Regions from separate parts of the Pseudoalteromonas sp. SR43-2 genome, predicted to be linked through region 2. Evidence: predicted binding sites of a transcription regulator. Region 2 holds the regulator's gene; the other holds the start of a gene.

Region 1 (7,748 bases), on a different contig from region 2:
TAGGCCTGCTTCTATTACTTCCCATTTAGAGGAGTCGACCATAATGGGTACGCGTGAAATATCAGGCTCTGAGGCTATTAAGTTTAAAAACTTAACCATCGCGGCTTTTGAGTCCAACATGGCTTCGTCCATGTTTATATCAATAACCTGTGCACCATTTTCTACTTGTTCGCGGGCCACTGTTAGCGCAGCTTCAAAGTCTTCTTCCATGATTAAACGTTTAAACATGGCAGAACCGGTTACATTGGTACGTTCGCCGACATTAGTAAATACTGCTATTTGTTGGGTCATGTTGGCTCCTTAATTTAAGTTACAGGCTTCAAGGCCTGATAAACGCATGCGTACTTCAAGCTCTGGCAGTTGGCGTGGTTTAACGCCCGCTAAACCTTTTGCAAAAGCACGAATATGCGCAGGCGTGGTGCCACAACATCCACCTACAATATTAATAAAGCCCGATTTACCCCAATCGATAATTTCGGTTGCCATTTCAGGCGCTTCTAAGTCGTATTCACCAAACTCATTAGGCAAGCCCGCATTAGGGTGTACCGATGTAAAGGTTTCGCACACGCGCGAAAGCTCTTCTACATATTGGCGCAGTAAATCAGGGCCAAGCGCGCAGTTTAAACCAATCGAAATAGGCTTAATATGGCGAATAGAGTTATAAAATGCTTCGGTTGTTTGCCCAGAAAGCGTACGGCCAGAAGCGTCAGTAATAGTGCCCGAGATCATAACTGGTAATGTGCGCCCTGCTTGCTCAAAGGCTTCTTCTACACCAAACGAAGCGGCTTTTGCATTAAGCGTGTCGAATATAGTTTCGATTAGTATTAAATCGGCGCCGCCTTCCATTAATGCAAGGGTAGACTCTACATACGCAGTAACTAGCTTATCAAAGGTAACGTTTCGGTAACCCGGATCGTTTACGTCTGGCGAAATTGAACACGTTTTAGATGTCGGCCCTAAAACACCCGCTACATAGCGCGGTTTTTCTGGCGTTTTAGCCGTAAATTCATCGCAAATTGCGCGTGCTAATTTAGCCGACTCTAGGTTTATTTCACGACTTAGGTTTGCCATGTCGTAATCTTCCATCGAAATAGTGGTCGAGTTAAACGTGTTGGTTTCGATAATATCGGCGCCCGCTGATAAAAAACCACGATGAATATCAGTGATTAAGTCGGGCTTAGTTAGGCTTAATAAATCGTTATTGCCTTTAATTAATACATGCCAGTCTTTAAAACGCTCTCCGCGATAGTCTTCTTCTTCTAGCTTATGATCTTGGATCATGGTGCCCATAGCGCCATCTAAAATTAAAATGCGTTCTTTTAATGCGGCACTTATTTCGGCTTGCTTATTATTTGTAGGCGCGTTATTCGGCATAGTTGTTAGTCCTCACGTCTTGGCTAACTAAATTAATATCATACGGTGTGGTTTGGTACACGTAGTAATTTAACCAGTTCGAAAAAAGTAAAAAAGCATGGCTTTGCCATGTTTTTGAAGGTTGTTTGGTTGCATCGTCATCCGGAAAGTAATTTTCGGGCTTTGGTGCATTAGGGCTTTTTTTACAATCGCGCTCGTATTCTGCTTTTAGCGAGTCGGCGTCGTACTCTGGATGGCCGGTTATAAACACTTGGCTACCTGATTTGTTTTTAAGTAAGTAAGCCCCTACTCGCTCAGAACCTGCCAGTACAACGAGTTCTTCACAGGCGTTTATCTTATTTATATCAATATGGCCGTAGCGTGAGTGCGGTACCAAAAAGGTATCGTCAAATCCGCGAGTCAGTGCACCGTGATCAAAATAACACTGGTGAGTAAATACGCCACATAGTTTATCGTCTTTTAAATCACGCTTTAAATTGTAACGATGATATAACGCTGCATGCGCTGCCCAACACGAAAATAACGTAGAGGTAACGTGTTGCTCAGCCCAATCAATAATGACTTTTAGCTCATCCCAATACGCTACATCGTCGTATTCTAAATGTGCAAGTGGCGCACCGGTTACTATTAATGCATCGTAATTGTTGTCTTTAACCTCAGAAAAATAACGGTAAAAGGTATCAAGGTGCTCTTCTGAGTTGCTGCTACTACGGTGAGTGTCGAGGCGCAGTAGCTCTACGTTTACTTGCAAAGGCGAATTGGCAAGTAAGCGAATAAACTGAACTTCGGTTTCTACTTTATTAGGCATTAAGTTTAAAATAGCCAAACGCATTGGGCGTATTTCTTGCGTTTTTGCACGACTTTTTGGCATTACAAATACGTTTTCTTGACGTAAACGTGCAATTGCCGGCAACTCGTCTTTTACTGTAATTGGCATACTTTACTCCTGCTCATAAAAACCGAGGCTTAATTATGAACTGAAAGTAAAAAATATCAACCTCTAGATGTATAGATGTCCAAATGAAATTTATTCATGATTTTTTAATACTTACTAAAAGCTATAGATGAGGGGCAGTGCATTTATATTGAAGTACTTTGTTTTAGTGAATTGAAATAGCGCTACTAAAATCAGTAGCGCTATTATAATTAAAAACGATAATTTACAGATAAATTAAGAGCGTAAATATCGCCTTCATTTGTATCAAAATATTGGTATTCAGCACTTACTTGCCAGCGTTGAGTTAGCCTAAAGTCAACGCCAGTTCCGTAAGTTACGCCGCCTTCGTCGTAGTTTTGCTCAGTTATTAGCGTAGAATTTGTATCTGTACCAGTTATTGATTCTGCAAGGTTTTTTAAGTCACCTTCATTGTAACTTAATTTATTTCTACCATAGCCACCAAATAAAAACATATCAGCTCGAGATGAAATTGGATAATTAGCTTTTACAAATATACTTGTTTGCAAATCAAGGCTTGAATCGATTTCGCTCTTAATGAATTCTGAACTCAGCGAGCCGTCCTGTGGGTTCTGAGTGTAAACAATTCCGTTTAGAGGCGTTGACTCATCATTTAACCCAAACCCTATACGCCCTTCTAATGCAAAGTAACGCGAAAACTGATATCCAAACCGGCCGTAAAGCGTTGTAAACTGTATGCTATCACTCTCGTATACATCAATTTGCGTAGACCCTATCCCTATTCCTTGGTAATAACCATTTACATGGAGTATGTCTGCTTGGCTCGAAAATGAGTATAAACCTAAAAGTAATGCCCCTAACTTTGTAACTATTTTCATGTTCATTCCTTTAAACCTTTGTAATATTTAATAATGTGATGTTGAACAACAAACTAAGTGTGGCCTGCCTATATAACTTGCTTATACTTTACAGTTTGTAAATATACTGTACCACTTTTGTTAAAAATGGAATGTATTTGAACAATATAAAACAATAGATTACAGAATTTTACACAATAGAAATCCTGTAATAGTAGTGTTTTTAACGAGCAATCAAAACAAAGTACCGCTTAGGTAAGTGTATTGTTCTATACAGCATTCGTTGACTGTTTCACCCGTCAGCCACTACAATACAACATTGAAATTTTTATTATTATTTGAAGGCTTTCCTCCATGGTTTTACCTGATAAATTTATATTCTCGATGAGTCGAGTATCTAAGGTTGTGCCACCTAAGCGCACTATCTTAAAAGATATTTCGTTGCACTTTTTTCCTGGCGCTAAAATTGGTGTGCTTGGTTTAAACGGTTCTGGTAAATCTACGTTACTGCGTATTATGGCCGGTGTTGACCAAGATTTTGAAGGTGATGCACATCCTCAGCCTGGTACTAAAATTGGTTATTTACCGCAAGAACCTATTTTAGACGAAAGTAAAACAGTACGTGAAACTGTTGAAGAAGCTGTTGGCGAAGTTAAACACGCACTTAAACGTCTTGACGAAGTGTATAACGAATACGCCATGGAAGACGCTGACTTTGACGCACTTGCAAAAGAGCAAGGCGAGCTTGAAGCTGTTATTCAGGCGCACGATGGTCATAACATCGACAACGTTTTAGAACGTGCAGCTGATGCACTTCGCCTGCCAGAGTGGGATGCTAAAATTGAGCACCTTTCAGGTGGTGAGCGTCGTCGTGTTGCTATATGTCGATTATTACTTGAAAAACCAGACATGCTTATTCTTGATGAGCCTACTAACCACTTAGATGCTGAGTCGGTTGCATGGTTAGAGCGCTTCTTACACGATTACGAAGGCACTGTTGTGGCAGTAACGCATGACCGTTACTTCCTTGATAATGTAGCTGGCTGGATATTAGAGCTTGACCGTGGTGAAGGTATTCCATGGGAAGGTAACTACTCTTCTTGGCTTGAACAAAAAGATGCGCGCTTACAGCAAGAACAAAAATCTGAAAAAGCACGTCAAAAATCAATTGCGCAAGAACTTGAATGGGTTCGTTCAAACCCTAAAGGTCGTCAAGCTAAGTCAAAAGCACGTATGGCTCAGTTTACTGAAATGCAGCAGTCTGATTACCAAAAACGTAACGAAACTAACGAGATGTTTATCCCACCTGGTCCGCGTTTAGGTGACCAAGTACTTGAAGTAACTAATCTTCGTAAGAGTTTTGGCGATCGCGTTTTAATTGATGACTTAAGCTTTAGCATGCCAAAAGGTGCCATTGTGGGCATTATTGGCGCGAATGGCGCGGGTAAATCAACACTGTTTAAAATGATAAGCGGTGAGCAAACGCAAGACAGCGGTAACATCAGCGTTGGCGAAACAGTACACCTAGCTACTGTTGATCAGTTCCGCGACGGTATGGACGAAAGCAAAACTGTTTTCCAAGAAATATCAGACGGACAAGACGTACTGAAAATTGGTAACTTTGAGTTCCCAAGCCGAGCATATGTAAGTCGCTTTAACTTTAAAGGTAACGATCAGCAAAAGTTTGTTAAAGACCTATCAGGTGGTGAGCGTAACCGTTTACACCTTGCTAAGTTATTAAAAGCTGGCGGCAATGTGTTACTACTCGATGAGCCAACCAATGACTTGGACGTTGAAACACTACGTGCACTGGAGAACGCTATTTTAGAGTTCCCAGGTTGTGTAATGTGTATCTCGCATGACCGTTGGTTCCTTGACCGTATTGCTACACATATTTTAGATTACCGCGACGAAGGTCAAATTAACTTCTTTGATGGTAACTACACTGAATATGAAGAGTGGCTTAAAAAGACCCTAGGCGCTGAGGCAACTCAACCTAAACGTATTAAATACAAAAAAATTGGCTAAAAATATTGGTTAATTTTATGTTTGTATAACTTAAGCCCTGCACTTTGCAGGGCTTTTTTATGCCACCAGCATTACAGGAGCACATCTTGCTAGCATGTAGAGAATTACCCGCTATGCTTAATTTATTATAAAAACAGTAAGGCTAAATTAGGTTATGCAAAATCGTCGACAGTTTTCTCGTGTGCTATTTTCAACTAACGCTCTGTTATGTTTTGATAGCCAACAGTATCCGTGTAAATTACTCGATCTATCGTTACATGGCGCGTTGGTCACTAATTGTGATGCATTTATTGGCAGCCACAATACGCAAGCAATACTACGTTTTACATTGCCTCAAAGCGATATAGAAATAAAAATGGAAGTAGTGATTTGCCATATTGAAGCCGATCATATTGGTTTAAAATGCCACCACATTGATATAGACAGTATTACTTATTTAAAGCGTTTAATAGAGCTAAACTTAGCCGATGATGAGCTACTGCATCGCGAATTAACGTCACTTATTAATGACTCACAATAGATTCATTCTCTTAAGTTGATTACCATAGCGCAAACTTTATAAAGCTTGTAAATATGCGCTTAAATCCTCATTTGCCTTTGGTATACCATCCTAACTACTCGTTTAGCTTTGATCCTAAGCATCGCTTTGTAATGAGTAAATTTGCACATTTATATCAACATGTTGCAGAGCTTGGTTTAATCGGCAGTAACCTAGTTGAGCCAATATTAGGCACGCCAGAGCCGCTTGAGCTTGTGCATTGCGATAATTATATCCAAGATTTATGGCACAACCGCTTAGATGAAAAAGCAATGCGTCGCATTGGTCTACCTTGGTCAAAAGAGCTTATGGCACGTACATTTACAGCCCCTCAAGGAACGCTACAGACAGCCCGCTTAGCACTTAAACACGGTATAGCGTGTCATCTTGCTGGTGGTACACATCACGCACATAATGACTTTGGTTCAGGTTTTTGTATGGTTAACGATTTGGCCTTTACCACGCAAACTTTAATTGAATCGGGTGAGGTAACTAACGTACTTATTTTTGATTTAGACGTGCACCAAGGTGATGGCACAGCTGCAATGTTACAGCACCAACCCTATGCGTATACTTGCTCTATTCATTGTGAAAAAAACTTCCCCTTTAGAAAGTCCGCTAGCGATTTAGACATTGGCCTGGCAAATAATATGAAGGACGACGAATACCTTGCCATAGTTGACGAAACACTAAGCTATTTACTTAAAGAGCTAAACCCAAGCTTAGTACTTTACGATGCTGGCGTTGATATTTGGCAAGGTGATGGCTTGGGTAAGTTAGATATTAGCTGGGATGGCATAGCTAAACGTGACCATTTAGTATTAAAACGCTGCCTTGAACACAATACACCTGTAGCTACTGTGATAGGTGGAGGTTACGATAGAGATCACCTACGCCTCGCTAAACGCCACGCTATTGTTGTTGAGCAAGCTGCTGGCTTTTAGTTTGAAAGAAAAATGTTAAATTATCGTTCTTGTTTAATATGTAAAATAAAAAAGAGCATATTATGAAACAGCTATTTATTAACATCACGCTAATTTTATTAAGCTTTACAGCTTACGCACAAGATACAAGCTCAGAAGCAACATATCCTAAATTGCCTACATTAAATTTACAAATGGCTGATGGGTCGCCACTCAACACTCAAGATTTATTAGGTCAACCTTACGTTTTACACTTTTGGGCAACGTGGTGTCCGTATTGTAAAAAGCTGCAGCCAGCACTTCAAAAAATTGATGATATGGGCTTAAAAGTTATTGCCGTGAGCTTTAAAGAAGATGACGATGCCATTCCCGCTAAAGCACTTAGCGAAAGAGGCTATACTTTTAAAACAGCTGTAAAAGCCGATGCAATAGCACAGCAATTAGGTATACGAGGCACACCTACTACATTGTTTGTAAATAAAGAAGGCAATGTAATTTGGCTGACTAATACGTCAAATCCAGAAGATCCAAACCTACATTTAAAGGCACGAACATTGTTGCACTCCATCGACATGGCAACTGAGTAACTTATTGCGCTTTTAACTGATTAGGTGTTAAGCCTGTCCAGCGCTTAAAGGCGCGCCGAAAGTTAGGTATATCGTAAAAAGCTAAATGCTCAGCGACTTGTTCGTTATGTTTAGCGCACAGAGTAAGTAGGTAAATAGCTTTGTGCTTATTTTGCTCATCTATTAACGCTGAAAAGCGTACCCCATTGAGTTTGAGTCTGCGCTTAAATGTAGCTGAGCTCATAGCAAAGTGCTTTGCGGTACACTCTAAATTAGCACTTGGGTGAGAGTATAAGTATCTGCAGACGGCTTCAATAAAAGTCATGCTAACTACGCTTTTATTATGTAGCTGCGACTGCGCTTGCATAAATCGTAATTGACTCGCATGCGGGTTTTTAGCCCTTAACATGGTTTTATTTAATACCCAGCGAGTACATGGCTTATCAAAACTTACCTTTAGCCCTAAATTTTGCTCGTATTCTTGAATATGCCGAGGGCGTTTAAAAGCAAAGTCGAACTGACAATGCGGGTAACTTTCGCTCACTC
Region 2 (7,748 bases):
GGCGCGAGGTTTGTAACCTAGTGGGCTAAGTAAAAACCGAGCAACAAAGAGTTAATCGTCCCTAGAAAGAACCCAAAGGGCAGCGCATGTTTGGTATTTATGCTGCGTTATCGCCTATTCATGGGGAATAACCACACTACATAGGCTCCGCCTTGCCTAAAAACCAAACATACTACTGCAAATTCACCCACCAAAGATCAACACGCCCTAGGTATTATTGCGGATTGGTATTACTTACCAAAGCGCTGGACGGGCTGCACTTAATTTAACGTTTCCACCAGAAGTGCCAGCACCTTTGCCTACACGGCCAACATTTTTATTTTGCCCTGGTTTTACAAGTTCAAATACTCGTTCAAAGTCAGCTATTAAATCGTGTATATCTTCAATCCCAACCGAAATACGAATAAGCGTATCGCCCACACCCGCCTCTAAACGTGCCTTTGCCTCCATGCCTGCGTGCGTCATAGTTGCGGGGTGACAAATTAAACTCTCTACGCCACCTAGTGACTCAGCTAAACTAAACGTTTTAAGACTAGTTAAAAATGCTGCAGCGTCGTTTATATCGCCTTTAATATCAAAACTAACCATGCCACCAAAGCCAAGTTGTTGTGCTTTAGCAAGCTCATGTTGAGGATGCGATTCAAGTCCTGGATAGTAAACTTGGCTTACAAAATTGGAACTTTCAAGGTACTTAGCTATTGCTAGCGCATTTTCTTGGTGCTGCCTTAAACGCACATTTAGAGTACGTAGACCACGAAGCGTTAAATAACTATCAAAAGGCGCGCCCGTAATACCAATATTATTTGCCCACCAAGCAAGCTCATCACCAAGCTCTTGTGTTGCAGCAATAACAGCGCCGCCCACTACATCTGAGTGCCCGTTAATATATTTAGTAGTTGAATGCACCACAATATCTACACCAAACTTAATAGGGTTTTGTAAGGCAGGAGACAAAAACGTGTTATCTGCGGCAACCAATGCACCGCATTGCTTAGCAACATCGGTAACCGCTTTAATATCGGTTAAACGAAGTACTGGGTTACTTGGAGTCTCTATCCAAATAAGCTTAGGCTTAATTGCTAAAATTTGTTGAAGGCTTTCTTCTTTTGTTAAATCTAATACTTCAAGCTTCAATAATCCGCGTTTTTGTAACGATGTAAATAAACGATAGCTACCACCATAACAATCATGTGGAATTACTAACGTGTCGTCACTGTTAAGTAGCTGAGTAGCTAAATGCACGGCAGCCATACCTGTGGCCGTAATTATGCCACGAGCGCCGCCTTCAAGCTTAGCAAGCGTCTCTGCTAAAATATCACGATTAGGGTTACCACTGCGGCCATAATCATACTCACGCTTAGTATCAAAGTCGGCAAACGAATAAGTCGTTGATAAATAAATTGGCGGCACCACTGCACCATGATGTTTATCAGCATCAACGCCGTTACGTACAGCAATGGTCGCTTTGTTTTTTTCGCTCATATTCGTCACCTGATTAATTTGGATGTTTAGACGTCTAAAAGAGTAAGTTATCCGTTTTAATAAGTCAAAGGATTTTAAAGCTCTAGATGGCTAAAGTTAGGAAAGGCGTTTGCTAGTATCACATTTTAGCTCACAAAAGTGAGCTTATTTTTACATCCCAAATAGGCTTATTAAGATAGATCGGTATCTATTATTTGACTATCTTTTTTAAATCGATAGAATTTCACGCATATTTACACGCTTTTTATACCGTGTGAGAAATTAATAATCTGAGGCAACGATACATCTTATGGCTAAATGGAATGGTGAGTATATTCACCCATACGCAGAACACGGGAAAAAATCAGAGCAAGTTAAAAAGATCACCGTTTCGATCCCGCTAAATGTATTAAAAGTTTTAACGGATGAGCGTACGCGTCGTCAAATCAACAACCTTCGCCATGCAACAAATAGTGAATTGCTATGTGAGGCGTTTTTGCATGCATTTACTGGTCAACCTTTACCAAATGACGATGACCTACGTAAAGACAACGCAGAAAAAGTACCAGAAGAAGTTAAAAAGATAATGCAAGAAATGGGTTTAGAAGTGCCTATTTTAAACGAAGAATAAATCGTTACCTTTTTAATCAAAAAACCTCAGCATTGCTGAGGTTTTTTGTTTAAGCGTTATATATTACGCCATATAATTTTCAGGCAAATCAATTTGCGCAACACCCGACTCTACCGCAGCAAGTGCTACAGCTTTAGCTATACGCGGTAGTAAACGCGGATCCATTGGTTTTGGAATAATATACTGCGCACCAAACTCTAGTTTATCTACGCCTGCGGCTTTTAAAACTTCTGCAGGTACAGGCTCTTTGGCAATACTACGAATAGCCTCAACTGCAGCAATTTTCATTTCATCGTTAATCGCGCTTGCACGTACATCAAGTGCACCACGGAAAATAAACGGGAAACATAAAACATTGTTAACCTGGTTAGGGTAATCAGAGCGCCCTGTTGCCATAATTAAATCGTTGCGTGCGCCGTGAGCAAGTGCAGGATCGATCTCTGGATCTGGGTTTGAACATGCAAACACGACCGGTTTTTCTGCCATTAGTTTTAAATCTTCGGCAGCTAACAAGTTAGGACCCGAAACACCAACAAACACATCAGCATCTGCAATTACATCTTGCAATGTGCGTTTATCGGTATTGTTAGCAAAAAGCTGTTTATATTCATTTAAATCATCGCGACGAGTATGAATAACACCTTTACGGTCAAGCATATAAATGTGTTCACGCAGTGCACCACACTTAATTAACAGTTCCATACACGCAACTGCAGCAGCGCCTGCACCTAAACATACAATTATTGCATCTTCAATTGATTTACCTTGTACTTCTAGCGCATTTAACATGCCGGCAGCCGTCACAATGGCGGTGCCGTGTTGGTCGTCATGAAAAACAGGAATGCTACAACGCTCTATTAATGCTTTTTCAATTTCAAAACACTCTGGTGCTTTAATATCTTCAAGGTTAATACCACCAAATGTGTCAGCAATATTGGCAACCGTGTTAATAAAGTCTTCTGTTGTTTTGTGCTTTACTTCAATATCAATAGAATCAAGCCCTGCAAAACGTTTAAACAATAACGCCTTGCCTTCCATTACGGGCTTAGACGCTAAAGGACCTAAATTACCCAAGCCCAAAATTGCAGTACCATTAGTGATAACCGCAACCATGTTACCTTTACCGGTATATTTATATGCATTTGCAGGATCTGCGGCAATTTCACGTACAGGCTCAGCGACACCTGGGCTATAAGCTAGGGCTAAGTCTTGAACTGTTTTAGCTGGTTTTGTTAGCTCAATGCTAATTTTACCAGGTACGGGATGTGAGTGATAATGTAGTGCTTGTTCACGAAAGTCAGACATAACGCGATGGTATCCTGCAATTTAAGTTAAAGTGAGAGGTGGAGTCTTGGGGTACGATACCCTTATTATTTTTAAATTCCAAGCAATATCAGGTCTATCCTGTTATATGCTATATCCTTTAATTTTAAGAGGTTTTTCAGTAACTTTGCAGGATTATATAAACATTTGATAAATAAAAATTCACCAAAAAAGTAAGTTTTGAGGTGTGTTTATGTCTATTAAAATATTAAAAAAATGTATGTTTAACACATCATCACAAACTTAAAATAACAGCCTACTACACTACTTTAAAAACAGATAAGCCCACGTTAGCTACTTTTATCAACCTAGTTAAAATTTGTACTATTTAAAATATAGAGAATATCTATCGATTTGTCTGTAAAGGTTTATGCATACTCAGAATAAGAATAGGAAATAGTTATGCAAGGTGTGATGTAGCTCGAGCAAGCTAAATAAGATAAGAAGTAGTAAATTTTAGACACAAAAAAAGCACCCTAAGGTGCTTTTTTTAACTAAACAGCAATAATTACTTCTTGCTGCTAAGTGCACCGAAGCGCTTGTTGAAGCGATCAACACGGCCGCCAGTGTCTAAAATCTTTTGCTTACCAGTGTAAAACGGGTGACACGCAGAACATACGTCTAAGTGAATGTCTTTACAAAGAGTTGAGCTAGTTTCGAATTTGTTTCCGCATGAACATGTTGCAGAAATTACTTCGTACTTAGGGTGAATACCTTCTTTCATAGGAACCTCTAGTTAAGGCCGCATCGCTCTCCAAACCCGAAGTCTGGCACCATACGTCGTTAAAACAAATTTGTTGGTGGCGGATTTTATCCAACAACCCTCCCCTGCACAAGTATTTATTTATCTTTTCGCTAAAAAAGTGAACAATCTCTTTCTCAAGTACTATTGCTAGTAGGTTTTTAGCGGTATTTTTAGTACATTACAGCATTAATTTTACGGGTTGAGTTGTTATGAGTTTTGTTGAAGTTGCTATTAAAGTCCCGCTTCCACGCACCTTTGATTATAAAATAGAAGAGCAGCTCAGTGGCTTATCAACACCCATACTACCGGGCATGCGGGTTTTAGTACCTTTTGGTAATCAAAAAAAAGTGGCTGTTGTTCTGGGTATTAAAAACAGTACCGACGTCCCTTTAGATAAAATTAAGAATATTATAGAGGTAATAGACGATACCCCTATTTTAAGCGCCCAACATTTAGAACTCCTTAGCTTTACTGCCCGCTATTATTGCTATCCCTTAGGCGAAACTATTCACATAGCGCTACCGAGTGCACTTCGCCAAGGTGAATCGCCAGATAAAACCAGTATTAACATGGTTGCTCTGACAGAAAAAGGCGCAAAAGTACCGCCATTAAAAGCCAAAACACAGCTCAATTTATTAAAGCAGTTATCGCAATCGGGGAAATCATCGTTAACCGAATTAAAAGCTCTTGGCTTTAGCAAAAAAACAATAGATAGCCTAATAGATAAAGAACTCATTACGCAAACTATTGAACATGATAACCAATGGCAAAGCGTTGCACCAACTGTCGGTAGTAAACCTGTACTTAATAAAGAACAAGCGGTTGCTTGTACAGCAATAAATCAAAGTAGTGGATTTAGCAGCTTTTTATTAGAAGGCGTAACTGGCAGTGGTAAAACAGAAGTGTATTTACAGTGCCTAGAAGAAGTATTAAAACGTGGCGAGCAAGCATTAGTATTAGTGCCAGAAATAGGCTTAACGCCACAAACTGTAAACCGTTTTCGTCGCCGCTTTCCTGATACACCCATTATGCTTTGGCATTCAGCCCTTACCGACAACGAGCGATTGCAAACATGGCGCTTTTGCGAAAAAGGCAGTTGTGCAATAGTTATAGGCACACGTTCGAGTATTTTTCTGCCATTTTTAAAACTCGGTATGATAGTTGTCGATGAAGAGCACGATTCATCATTTAAGCAACAAGATACCCTTCGTTACCATGCTCGTGATTTGGCCGCATACAGAGCTTTTCAGCATAAAATACCACTTATATTAGGCAGTGCTACACCCGCACTTGAAACACTTCACAAAGCAATTAATAACAAATATCAGCTACTAAGTTTAACCGAGCGCGCGCAAACTGCGACAGATAACCAATTTAAGTTACTCGATATGAAAGGCCAACCCGACCAAGCAGGTATTGCACATGCAAGCCTTGCCACTATGCGCCAACACTTAAACCGCGGTAAACAGGTTATGGTGTTTTTAAATCGTCGAGGTTTCTCACCCACTCTTATTTGCCATGAATGTGGCTGGCTAAGTGAATGTAAACGCTGCAGTACCAGCGCCACATTTCATAAAGCGATTGGGCAAATGATTTGTCACCACTGTGGCGATCAATACCCTGTTCCTCACCAATGTCCTGATTGTGGAAGTACGCAAATATTTCCAAATGGCAAAGGTACAGAGCAAATTGAAGAGTTTTTATCGACCGAGTTTCCAGATACACCCGTTACTCGCATAGACCGCGATTCAACTCGCCGTAAAGGCAGCCTTGAAAAAGCACTAGATGAAATAAACCTAGGCGGTGCACGCATTTTAGTAGGCACACAAATGCTTGCCAAAGGCCATCACTTTGCAGATGTAAGCCTTGTTATAATTTTAGACGTAGATAGCGGCTTATACTCATGCGACTTTAGGGCGACAGAGCATTTAGCACAGTTAGTTACTCAGGTCGCGGGGCGAGCTGGGCGTTCAGGGGAACCTGGCCAAGTGTTATTACAAACACACTTTCCAGAACACCCACTTTTACAAGACTTAGTTAATAATGGTTACCAAGATTTTGCTCGCTTTGCACTGAGTGAACGCGATGATGCAGACTTACCACCCATTACAAATATGGCTATTGTCCGTGCACAAGGACACAGCATTAAGCTAGTCGTCGATTTTTTGACGGATTTGGTTCCTGTGAATGGGGTATCTGGTATACAATTGCTCGGTCCGATCCCTGCTCCACTTGAAAAAGTCGCAGGTATGTATCGTTTTCAATTACATATTCAAGCGCAAGATCGCCGCATATTACATCAGTACCTTGCGCAAATGGTTGATTATTTAAGTTCAAGTAAACTTGCACAAAAAGTACGCTGGAGCTTAGACGTAGACCCTATAGACATGATTTAGGTTAAGGCCAAAATAACACCATGGCACAGCACGATTATATTAACAAAAAGCCTGCAGGCAGAAACAGTAAAAAAAACGCACCCGCTAAAAAACCATTTCCTATTCTTTTAGCTGTCATAGCCATCTTACTCGTCGGTGGTTTTGCTTATACATTATGGTTTATTAAAAGTAATGCAGATCCAAAACTTGTCGAAAAACAAGCAAACCCCACTGCGCCCGCAAAAGTAGAAGTGGTTATTCCACGCACACCAGAGTTTATTAAAGAAATAAGAGAACACGAGATTCAAGTTGAAGTGAAAGAACTTGAGCAAAAAGGCCCTTACGTTATGCAGTGTGGTTCGTTTAAAACCCACGCACAAGCGGAATCGCTAAAAGCTAAAATAGCATTTGCAGGCCTCATTTCTGAAATAAAACAGGCTGAAGGCAGCAATGGTACTTGGTATAAAGTGCGCTTAGGCCCTTATAAAACCAAACGCCAAGCCGAAAGTGATAAAAACAAACTTAAACGTGTAAAAATAGTCGGCTGCGGAATTTGGGGCTGGACTTGAAAATAAACCATTCACCCATATAACCTCTTCATAATCGTTTTTTACGAGTTGCCTCTGCAGCTCGATGATGAGGAATAACATGACTACTATCGTAAGTGTACGCCGTGGCGACAAGGTTGTAATTGGCGGCGATGGCCAAGTGTCTCTTGGTAATACCGTAATGAAGGGCAACGCCCGTAAAGTTCGACGTCTTTATAATGGCAAAGTAATCGCTGGTTTTGCCGGTGGTACTGCTGATGCCTTCACTCTTTTCGAACGCTTTGAAAGCAAATTAGAAATGCACCAAGGAAACCTAACTAAAGCCGCAGTAGAAATGGCTAAAGATTGGCGCAGCGACCGTGCACTTCGAAAACTCGAAGCGCTGCTCGCTGTTGCAGACGAAACAGCCTCTTTAATTATTACCGGTAATGGCGATGTGGTTCAACCTGAAAACGACCTAATTGCAATTGGCAGTGGTGGTAACTTTGCACAATCAGCTGCAACCGCCCTTTTAGAAAATACAGATTTAAGCGCTCGTGAAATAGTAGAGAAAAGCTTAACTATTGCAGGCAACATCTGCGTATTTACTAATAACTTCCAAACAATCGAAGAATTATAATAGGAACTATCATGTCTGATATGACCCCAAGAGAAATTGTTCACGA

What was found. Region 2 encodes MetJ, which represses methionine synthesis genes. Its sites were predicted from a motif close to TAGACGTCTAGACGTCTA; they were not measured.
Region 1: metA (homoserine O-succinyltransferase) is a predicted target of MetJ. The motif match lies at 2,376-2,393, and genes of this name have one in related genera.

Annotation. Positions count from the first base shown of each region.
Region 1 is NZ_JACJED010000004.1:129,448-137,195, forward strand. Features, by position in the region: gene metH (methionine synthase) at 1-291, opposite strand, end outside; gene H5120_RS04800 (homocysteine S-methyltransferase family protein) at 301-1,374, opposite strand; gene metA (homoserine O-succinyltransferase) at 1,364-2,311, opposite strand; gene H5120_RS04810 (porin family protein) at 2,521-3,168, opposite strand; gene ettA (energy-dependent translational throttle protein EttA) at 3,502-5,175, shown strand; gene H5120_RS04820 (PilZ domain-containing protein) at 5,330-5,695, shown strand; gene H5120_RS04825 (histone deacetylase) at 5,749-6,657, shown strand; gene H5120_RS04830 (TlpA disulfide reductase family protein) at 6,720-7,223, shown strand; gene H5120_RS04835 (AraC family transcriptional regulator) at 7,225-7,748, opposite strand, start outside.
Region 2 is NZ_JACJED010000008.1:99,035-106,782, forward strand. Features, by position in the region: gene metB (cystathionine gamma-synthase) at 235-1,482, opposite strand; gene metJ (met regulon transcriptional regulator MetJ) at 1,772-2,092, shown strand; gene H5120_RS09005 (malic enzyme-like NAD(P)-binding protein) at 2,156-3,397, opposite strand; gene rpmE (50S ribosomal protein L31) at 3,924-4,139, opposite strand; gene priA (primosomal protein N') at 4,370-6,556, shown strand; gene H5120_RS09020 (SPOR domain-containing protein) at 6,577-7,104, shown strand; gene hslV (ATP-dependent protease subunit HslV) at 7,184-7,702, shown strand; gene hslU (HslU--HslV peptidase ATPase subunit) at 7,714-7,748, shown strand, end outside.